DNA from 3 places in the Bradyrhizobium sp. UFLA05-109 genome. Region 2 is predicted to be linked to each of the others. Evidence: predicted binding sites of a transcription regulator. Region 2 holds the regulator's gene; each other region holds the start of a gene.
What was found. Region 2 encodes LexA, which represses DNA repair genes until DNA is damaged. Its sites were predicted from a motif close to TGTTCNNNNTGTGTTCNG; they were not measured.

Region 1 (3,277 bases), on a different contig from region 2:
GCCGAAGGGCCAGCAGCCGATCGGGCTCGCGATGTTCTCGCTCGCGGTGACCTTTGCGCCCGCGATCGGCCCGACCATCGGCGGCTATCTCACTGAGAATTACGGCTGGCAGACGATCTTCTTCGTCAACGTCGTGCCGACCGCGGTCATGGTCACGACGCTGTTCTTCGCGCTGGAGCGGCAGCCGCTTCAGCTAGGCCTGCTGCGCGAAGGCGACTGGTTCGGCATCGCCACCATGGCGGTCGGCCTGGCCTCGCTCCAGGCCGTGCTCGAGGAAGGCAACAAGGACGACTGGTTCGGCTCGCCCTTCATCGTGCGGCTTGCCATTGTCGCGGCCGTCAGCCTCGCACTGTTCATCTACAATGAGCTGGTCGTGGAAAAGCCACTGTTGCGCCTGCGGCTATTGACGCAATGGAATTTCGGCATCGGCACGATCGCCTCGGTCTTCCTCGGCTTCGCCCTGTTCGGCTCGGTCTACCTGCTGCCCGCCTATCTCGGCCAGGTGCAAGGCTACAATGCCGAGCAGATCGGCAACGTGCTGGCCTGGACCGGCCTGCCGCAGCTTCTCCTGATCCCCCTGGTGCCGAAGCTGATGCAGCGCTTCGACGCCCGCTATATCGCGACCGTCGGCCTGCTATTGTTCGCCACGAGCTCCTTCATGAACATCATGATGTCGCTCGATTATGCGGGCGATCAGTTCCTCGCGCCCAACGTCGTGCGCGCGGTCGGTCAGGCACTGACGCTGGCGCCGCTCTCAGCGCTCAGCCTCGGTAGCGTCGCACCGCAGGATGCGGCCGCCGCCTCCGGTATCTCCAACATGATGCGCAATCTCGGCGGCGCGATCGGCACCGCCGTGCTCGCGACCATCGTTACCAAGCGCGAGCAATTTCATTCCAACATCATCGGCCAATCCGTGACGCTCGGCCGCGAGGAGGTCCGCAGCCGCATCGCGCAGCTCACGAACTATTTCGTCGCCCATGGCGTGCCGGATCCCAACGCCGCGCACGAGCAGGCCGTCATCGCGCTCGGCAAGCTGGTGAAGCGCCAGGCGCTGGTAATGGGCTTTTCCGACACCTTTGCCGTGATCGGCGTGATGCTGGTGCTGGCCGCGCTGGCCGTGCTGCTGACGCGGAGCGTGAAGGCGGCGGGCGGCCCGGCGCACTAAGCCTCGACCACTTATTTTTGAGCGGCCGTCACGCTTGACGGCCGTCTTTTTTTGTGTTCTTCCTTTGTTCCATTCAAGTACAGGTTGTATCAGGAGTTCATTTCATGATGAGTGATATGCACGGCGATGGCGGGCCGGCCCAGCTCGTGATTCATGATGACGAAGATACGCCAGACGAATTCGTGATCGAATTGCTGCGGCGGGTTTTCGGTAAGTCCGAGCGCGAGGCGGTCGCGCTGATCACCAGGATCGAGCAGGAGGAAAAGGCCGGTTGCGGTCCCTACCCGCGGTCCGTCGCCGACGCACTGCTCAAATCCGCGCTGCAGCACATTCAATTTGCAGGTCACGGCCTGCGGATCACACTCGAACCGGTCAAGACGACCTGCGAGCTTTGCGGCAAGCCCGAGGCGCAGACCGACGTGCGACTCGGGGGCCGGACGATCTGGCTGTGCAGCGACTGCATGCGTGCCGCAGGTAACTCCGGCGAGGAGCCGAAGGAAGAGGAGTTCGAATATGCCTGCGAGGTTCTGGACCGGCATTTTGCCGGCGTTCCACGCAGCAAGCTCGTGACCACGGTTCGCCAGTTTCCGGGACACATGCGCGCAGACGTCCAGGCGGGCATCGACCGCCTGTTCGCTTCCGCCGTCCGGCTGTTCGGCATCAATGACGAGCAACGCTACGAAACGCTGTCGATTGCGCGGCTTCTGCGCGAAGGCCGCAATGCGCAGGCGATCGCACCGCTCCAGTATTTCGATGTCGATATTGGCGAGAAGAACCCCGCCAAGTGCCTCGACAACGGGCTGTGGCTGTGCGCGCAGGGTGATCTCCGCTACGCCGTGCTGCTCTGTGCGCATCGCGAGTTCAGCCGCGAGTCCGGAATCCGGATCGAACTCGCCGTGCCCTCTGGCGCCGCGGGCGCGGCCCTCGTCCAGCGATGCTTCGGCGAGCTGGAGCAGGCTGTGCAGACCGCGCGCACCTATCGCGGCAAGATTCTCTCGCTCGACGCCGACCGAGATTATCGCGGCCTCTCGCGCGGCATCACCGTACACCGCCTGCCGCCGGTCGCACGCGACGAGGTGATCCTGCCGGAGCAGACCTTGCGGCTGCTCGATCGCAACGTCCTGAGATTCGTCGGGACCCGCGATCAATTGCGCAGGCTCGGTCAGTCGACGCGCAAGGGCATTTTGCTGTACGGCCCGCCAGGCACCGGCAAGACGCACACGATCCGGTATCTCGCGGCGCATTTGCCCGGGCATACGACCCTGATCATCACCGCCGAGCAAATGGGCCTTCTCGGCGCCTATATGAGCCTGGCGCGGCTGCTTCAGCCCTCGATGGTGGTGATCGAGGATGTCGATCTCATCGCCCGCGACCGCGATGACATGGGGCCATGCGAGGAGCCCCTTCTGAACAGGCTGCTCAACGAGATGGACGGGCTGAAGGAGGACGCAGACATCCTCTTCGTCCTGACCACCAACCGGCCGGAGGACCTCGAAGATGCGCTCGCCGGCCGGCCCGACCGCATCGACCAGGCCATCGAAGTGCCTCTCCCCAACGAGATCGGCCGCAGCAAGCTGGTACGGCTCTACGGCAAGGGGCTGCCGCTCGATGACGCCATCGTCGCCGAAGCGGCGCGGCGCAGTGAGGGCACGAGTTGCGCCTTCATCAAGGAATTGATGCGGCGGCTGGCACAGGCGAGCCTGGCCCGCGACGGCGGCAGTTCCGTCATCTCCGCCGACATCAATGAGGCGCTCGACGACATGCTGTTCTCCGGCGGCCGCCTCAATGCGCAGCTGCTCGGCGGCGCACAGGCGATGGCGGCGGGATGATCACCGTTCTCGCCGCTGGAGCATGATCCGGAAAAGTGTGAAGCGGTTTTCCCTCGCGACAAACGCGGAACGCGTTTGCGCGGAGATCATGCTCAAACAAGCACCTAAAGCGCGATGACGATTCATTCCAATCTCATCGCGCTTTGGAGTGCTCTAGTACTCCGCCGCGAGGTGCCGGGCAATGTCGCCGACCGGAAGCCGCGTCAGATCCTTGGGCAGTTCGCCGACGATGCGCGCCTTGACGTCCGCATGAAACGCGGCGCGCAGGTCTGCCAGTGCACGC
Region 2 (3,277 bases):
TCCTGCCGTCCTGCTGCTGGAAAGACAATTTCATCTCCACCTTCGCGTTCGCGCCTTTTGCCTCGACGCCCGCACTCGGCTAGAACGCAACGCGACCTGTCCTTACGATTTGCCCAGCAGGAGTTCAGCCCGTGGCCCTGATGCCGGTTTCCGACGCGCTCGATGCGGTGCTCGCGGGCGTCGAGCCTGTCGCGGACGAGATGGTTGCGCTCGATGCGGCCTACCATCGCGTGCTGGCGCGCGACGTCGCGGCGCGGCGCACGCAGCCGCCGCAGGCGATGTCGGCGATGGATGGCTATGCGGTGCGCGCTGCCGATGCGGCAGAGGTGGGCACAGAGCTCACCGTGATCGGCGAGGTCGCAGCAGGACGACCGTTTGCGGGAACGGTCGGTGCGGGTCAGGCAGTACGGATCTTCACGGGCGGCGTAGTGCCCGATGGCGCGGACGCGGTGGTAATCCAGGAGGACACAGTCGCTGACGGCAGGCGCGTCACGGTCAAGGAGGCCGCGATCGTTGGAAGGCACATCCGTCCCGCCGGCGTCGATTTCCGCGAAGGCGACGTGCTCCTGCGAGAAGGAGCAAGGCTCACCGAACGCGACCTATCACTCGCCGCCGGCATGAACCATCCGCAGCTAGCCGTCCGTCGCCGGCCCAGGATCGCGATTCTCGCGACCGGCGACGAACTCGTGATGCCGGGCTCAACGCCGGGCGCGGGCCAGATCGTCTTTTCCAACGGCTATGCCCTGCACGCGCTGGCGCGGGCCGAGGGCGCCGAAACGGTCGATCTCGGCATTGCCGCCGATACCGTTGCGGCGACCAGCGCCGGCATCCGCCGCGCCCGCGAGAGCGGCGCCGACATCCTGATCACGACCGGCGGGGCCTCGGTCGGCGACCACGACCTGGTGAGGCCGGCGCTTCAGGCCGAAGGTTTCGAGATGGCGTTCTGGAAGATCGCGATGCGGCCGGGCAAGCCGATGATGCACGGCCGTCTCGGCGCGATGCGGGTGATCGGCCTGCCCGGCAATCCGGTCTCGTCCTATGTCTGCGGCTTCCTGTTCATGGTGCCGTTGATTCGCGCGCTTGCTGGCCGCTCTCGCGTTCATCACCGCCGCGAGCGCGCCGTGCTCGGGCGCGACGTCGGGCCCAACGACGTCCGTGAGGATTATCTGCGCGCCCGGCTCGAGGAGCGCGAGGACGGCACGCTCGTGGCCGTTCCCGTCAACCACCAGGACTCCTCACTGCTTGCGAATCTCGCTATGGCACAGGCACTTCTCGTGCGCGCGCCGTTCGCACCGAAGGCTGAAGCAGGCACGCCTTGCGAGGTGTTGCGGCTGCCCTTGTGAGGGCGATCTGATTCACGTGTAGCGCGAACTTCGCTGCGTTCACCCAAAATTAAGTGGTTGCGGAACACATATCGAACATATAGTGTCCGTTCATGATTTGTTTCGAGCATCTAGCGGCTTCTGCTGAATCTGGCGTCTCGGAATCGAACGACATCAACCGGGGGATTTGGTCGAGATGTTAACGCGCAAACAATACGAGCTTCTGCGGTTCATCAGTGAGCGCCTCAAGGAAAGCGGCGTGCCGCCCTCCTTCGATGAGATGAAGGACGCGCTCGATCTTCGCTCGAAGTCGGGCATCCACCGGCTGATCACTGCGCTGGAAGAGCGCGGCTTCATCCGTCGCCTGCCCAACCGCGCGCGCGCCATTGAGGTCATCAAGCTGCCCGAGCTTCAGGCCGCGGGCGCCGGCCGCCGCGGCTTCACGCCGAGCGTCATCGAAGGCAATCTCGGCAAGGTGCGGGGCGTAAGCGCTCCCGTCGACGACGGCGATCGCCCCGTCGCCGTGCCCGTGATGGGACGGATCGCAGCCGGCACGCCGATCGAGGCATTGCAGACCCGCAGCCACACCATCAGCGTGCCTCCGGACATGCTCGGCTCGGGCGAGCACTACGCGCTCGAAGTGCGCGGCGATTCGATGGTCGACGCCGGCATCCTGGATGGCGACATGGCGCTGATCCAGCGCAACGAGACCGCCGACACCGGCGACATCGTGGTGGCGCTGATCGACGATGAGGAAGCGACGCTCAAGCGCTTCCGCCGTCGCGGCGCGTCAATCGCGTTGGAGCCCGCCAACACCGCCTATGAGGTGCGCATCCTGCCGCCGAACCGGGTGAAGATTCAGGGCAAGCTGATCGGGCTGTACCGGAAGTACTGATTGCCCGCCAGATTGCCGGTTATTGCGCAACGATGCGGGCGGACGGATTGTCCGCTCCGGCAAAATGGTGTTTTCGCTTCCATTGTGATTATCCCCACACCTGCGCGAAGCTAATCCTCGAGCATGGCAGGCGCGAATGCGCTGTGCACGATGCAGAGGACAAAACCCATGCGGCAGATGATTTTGAGCGCGATCTCGGCAGCCTTGATCGCGGAATCGGCATCCGCGAGCGATGCAGCGCAACACCAGCATGGCGCCCGCAAGGCAGAGCACGCGGCAACCAGCGCGCCATTCCGCAAGTCCAACAATGCGATCGCACCTGCGGCGCAGGTGAGATGGCCCTATTCGGGGTACTCCGCTCCTGCCGGCCGCTGATGGAAGCTCGCGTAAGTGAATGGCGTGAACCAAGATAGACTGGCGGCGCGAGGCTTTGTTCCTGGTGTGCCGGGAAAGATAATGTGATCGGGCGACGCGCAGACGGGCCGCAGATTTGCCCACAAAAGCGATACACTCCAAGGCTTCCAACTCTGATAGAGGCCTGCGCCTCCGGGGGGGCGCGGACCTGCTATCTCGCATGAGGAGCACTCCGATGTGTGACTACAGCCTACATGCCGTTGCGACCCGCCCCGCTCAAGTCGGCGAGACGATCGTCACGACAACCTTCCGCGGCACCTCGACGCGTGGATTTGCGTCGGAGCGTGATCTCTCGGTTGCCGTCTGCCTCCTGCCCGGCACCGAGCTCGCCTTCGCCGACAACGTCCGCTACGACAATCGCTGGATCTGGACGCGCACCGTCAATTCCCGCGTCGGCAAGTTCGGTAAGGTCGATCCGCACATTCCCGATCGTCATCATGATGCGATCGAATTCCCCGACGGCAACTACGTACTGGTGACGCAACTCGTCGAGGGACAGCGTGCCACGGTTCTGCAATTGCCGGTAACGCAGCCGCTCGGCGAGAAGACTGAGCAGCCCGCCGTCGAGCAGCACACCACCACGACGCCTACGACACGCCTGCCGATCGGCTGACGCGTCTTTCAATCCTCGGCCTGCAGGTCGGCC
Region 3 (3,277 bases), on a different contig from region 2:
GCGTAGGATTGTCGATCAACGCCAGGCAAGCGTCGATCACCTCGCCCAGATTGTGAGGCGGGATGTTGGTGGCCATGCCGACGGCGATGCCGCCGGCGCCGTTGACCAGCAGGTTCGGGAACCGCGCCGGCAGGACCACCGGCTCCTTGGTCGAGCCGTCATAATTGTCCTGGAAGTCGACCGTCTCGCTCTCGATGTCCTCGAGCAGTTTGAGCGCGATCTTGGTCAGGCGCGACTCGGTGTAGCGCATCGCAGCCGGCGGATCGCCGTCGACCGAGCCGAAATTGCCCTGCCCGTCCACGAGCAGTTCGCGCATCGAGAAGGGCTGCGCCATGCGCACCAGCGCGTCATAGATCGCCTGGTCGCCATGCGGGTGGTATTGGCCCATGACGTCGCCGACGATGCCGGCGGACTTCTTGTGCTTCTTGTCGGGTGTATAGCCCTCCTCGTTCATCGAGAAGAGGATGCGCCGGTGCACCGGCTTCAAGCCGTCGCGCGCATCGGGCAGCGCGCGCGCCACGATCACGCTCATGGCGTAATCGAGGTACGACTTCTTCATCTCGTCGAGGATCGAGATCGGGCGAATATCCGAAGGATGCTCCGGCTTGTCGCCGGGCGTGTCGTTGTCGTCGTCAGCCAAGGGGGAATCCGGTGAATTTCTGTCCGGGAATCATATAGCGCATCGAGGGTCTGATAACCACCCTCGCGCACTCCCGGGAGGCGCTTTTTCCGCTTATTTTTCCAACGACTTACGGCTTCCGCGAAGTATCGCCGGGAGTACCCGGAAAGGGCCCTATGGAACCCTGTTTTACGAGCCGAAAATCACGTGATGCATGATGCGTCCCGGCAGCAGCGTGAACAGCCCCGCGACCACCAGCGCGCCGATGAACATGAAGATCATGATGCGCCGGTGATCGGCGACACGATGGGTATGCGCCCGCCATACCGCGAGCGGCAGCATCACGAGCGTGAAGATCGACAGCAGATGAATCGGACTGAACGGCCCTACCAGCCGGATCTGGTGGATCCAGAACGATGACGCTGCCACGATAGCCATCAGCGCCACCCAGATCCAGCCGACGGTCCGGTGCGGCAGCGTGCCCTTGGGAGCCGCGAACTGTACGACGCCGAGCACGAAGGCGGTCATCGCCGCAAAGGCGTGGAGCGGAATGGCTGGAGCGGCGTCAAGCAGCGGGGCGAGGGTCATGACTGAGGCGTCCTGGCGATGGCGCCTGGGAGGCCGGCGCAAGCAATGTAAATAGCATTAACATCAAGTGAATACCATTCACATTGCGCGAACACCAAATCCTCAGGCACAACATCAACCCGGCCAGTAAACACCAGCCTGATCAGCAAATTGGTAAGAGATACTGACCCTTTGTGCGAAGGCGCCGAACCAGTCCCTTAGAACGGCAAGTCCCCTTAGAACGGTAAGTCCGCTTAGAACGGCAAGTCCGCTCAGAACGGGATGTCGTCGTCCATGTCGCTGTTGCGGCCACCGCCGGCGGCGACCGCGCGGCGCGGCGCGCTGCTCACGGGGCCAGAGGAGCCGAAGTCGCCGCCCGGCTCCTCGCCGAAGCTGCCGCCTCCCCCGCCACCACGGCCGTCGAGCATCGTGAGGTTGGAGTTGAAGCCCTGGAGCACAACCTCGGTCGAGTATTTTTCGGCGCCGCTCTGGTCGGTCCATTTGCGGGTCTGCAGCGCGCCTTCGACGTAAACTTTGGCGCCCTTCTTCAGGTACTGCTCCGCGACCTTCGCGAGCCCCTCGTTGAAGATCACGACGCGGTGCCACTCGGTCTTTTCCTTGCGCTCGCCGGTTGCCTTGTCGCGCCAGGTCTCCGACGTCGCGACGCTCAGATTGGCGATCGCCCGCCCGTCCTGGGTGCGGCGGATTTCCGGATCCTTGCCGAGGTTGCCGACCAGAATGACCTTGTTGATGCTTCCCGCCATCGCCGCTCTCCACTCCAAACTGCGAAATTGTTCGAAAAGGCCGGAGCCGTGCCAAAACCGCTCGCTGCCGCTTGCTGAGGGACCCTATACGCTCGCGCGTATCGTCGAGCCCGCGGTCCCGCAGGTTATCCCCACATATAGCACCGGCTTCGCCAATGTTCCAGCTTTGTTCTTGCGCAAGCGGTGACGGAATACGGCGGCAACATCAGGTTGCACACCTTGCAAATTATCGGAACCGCATGGAACTTTTTTGGGTTCCCGCGCACAGGAATACGACTTAACATTCATTAACTTAGGAACCGCTCACTTCACGCGCGACTGTTGCTTTTTGGAGACGGACTCTACCCCCAAATCAGACTAGGCTCGCCGCAACATCAATTCATTGGGCGTCGCGCCTGATTGACCGCTTCGGGAACGAAGGAAGCGGCACAGCCGGAGAGACAGAAATGAAGAAGATTGTGGTGGGGGTTGTTGGTGCGGTTGCGCTGAGCCTGTCGGCTCCGGCGAGCGCAGCGGATCTCGCGGCACGCCCATACGTGAAGGCTCCGCCCCCGGCGATCGCCGCAATTTACGACTGGAGCGGCTTCTACATCGGCATCAACGGCGGCGGCGGTTCGTCCCACAAATGCTGGGACTTCGTCGACAGCACCGGCTTCGTGACTGGCGTTCCCGGCAGTCTCGTGGGTGAAGGCTGCCACAATGCAACCGGCGGCACGGTCGGTGGTCAGATCGGCTACCGCTGGCAGACCGGCCAGTGGGTGTTCGGCTTCGAAGGCCAGGGCAACTGGGCCGACTTCCGGGGCGATAACACCAGCTCCGTCTTCCCGACCGACCGCAACCGTTCGCGCATCGACGCATTCGGCCTGATCACCGGCCAAATCGGCTACGCCTGGAACAACGTGCTGTTCTACGTGAAGGGCGGCGGTGCAGTTGTCGGCGACAAGTATGACGTCTTCGACATACCGAGCGGCGCGCAGCTGGCCTCGGCCAACGAGACCCGTTGGGGTGGCACGGTGGGCGCCGGCCTGGAATTTGGCTTTGCGCCGAACTGGTCGGTTGGTGTCGAATACGACCACATCTTCCTGGGCCACCGCACCATTGGCTTCACGGCGCCCGGCGGCGTGTCATTCGGCAGCGACCGAATCGGCCAGGACGTCGATATGGGCCTCGTCCGCCTGAACTACCGTTGGGGTGGCCCGCTGATCGCGAAGTACTGATCTTCGCCAAACCTCTTCCTGTCGAAAAGGCCGGCCTTGCGCCGGCCTTTTTTGCTGCGCGGGGTACAACTGTCGCGCGAATAGGTCAGTTATACTAACCTGTTTTGGGC

Region 1: the regulator LexA is predicted to act here: its motif matches at 1,220-1,237, upstream of Q3C01_RS30985 (ATP-dependent Clp protease adaptor ClpS).
Region 3: the regulator LexA is predicted to act here: its motif matches at 2,107-2,124, upstream of Q3C01_RS11205 (single-stranded DNA-binding protein).

Annotation. Positions count from the first base shown of each region.
Region 1 is NZ_JBBIAR010000051.1:33,717-36,993, reverse strand. It holds gene Q3C01_RS30990 (DHA2 family efflux MFS transporter permease subunit) at 1-1,165, shown strand, start outside; gene Q3C01_RS30985 (ATP-dependent Clp protease adaptor ClpS) at 1,270-2,994, shown strand; gene Q3C01_RS30980 (host attachment protein) at 3,148-3,277, opposite strand, start outside.
Region 2 is NZ_JBBIAR010000028.1:4,336-7,612, forward strand. It holds gene Q3C01_RS21145 (molybdopterin molybdotransferase MoeA) at 132-1,343, shown strand; gene lexA (transcriptional repressor LexA) at 1,519-2,217, shown strand; gene Q3C01_RS21155 (hypothetical protein) at 2,386-2,592, shown strand; gene Q3C01_RS21160 (hypothetical protein) at 2,807-3,244, shown strand; gene Q3C01_RS21165 (ComEC/Rec2 family competence protein) at 3,253-3,277, opposite strand, start outside.
Region 3 is NZ_JBBIAR010000012.1:92,724-96,000, forward strand. It holds gene gyrA (DNA gyrase subunit A) at 1-640, opposite strand, end outside; gene Q3C01_RS11200 (DUF2306 domain-containing protein) at 809-1,207, opposite strand; gene Q3C01_RS11205 (single-stranded DNA-binding protein) at 1,459-1,950, opposite strand; gene Q3C01_RS11210 (outer membrane protein) at 2,397-3,167, shown strand.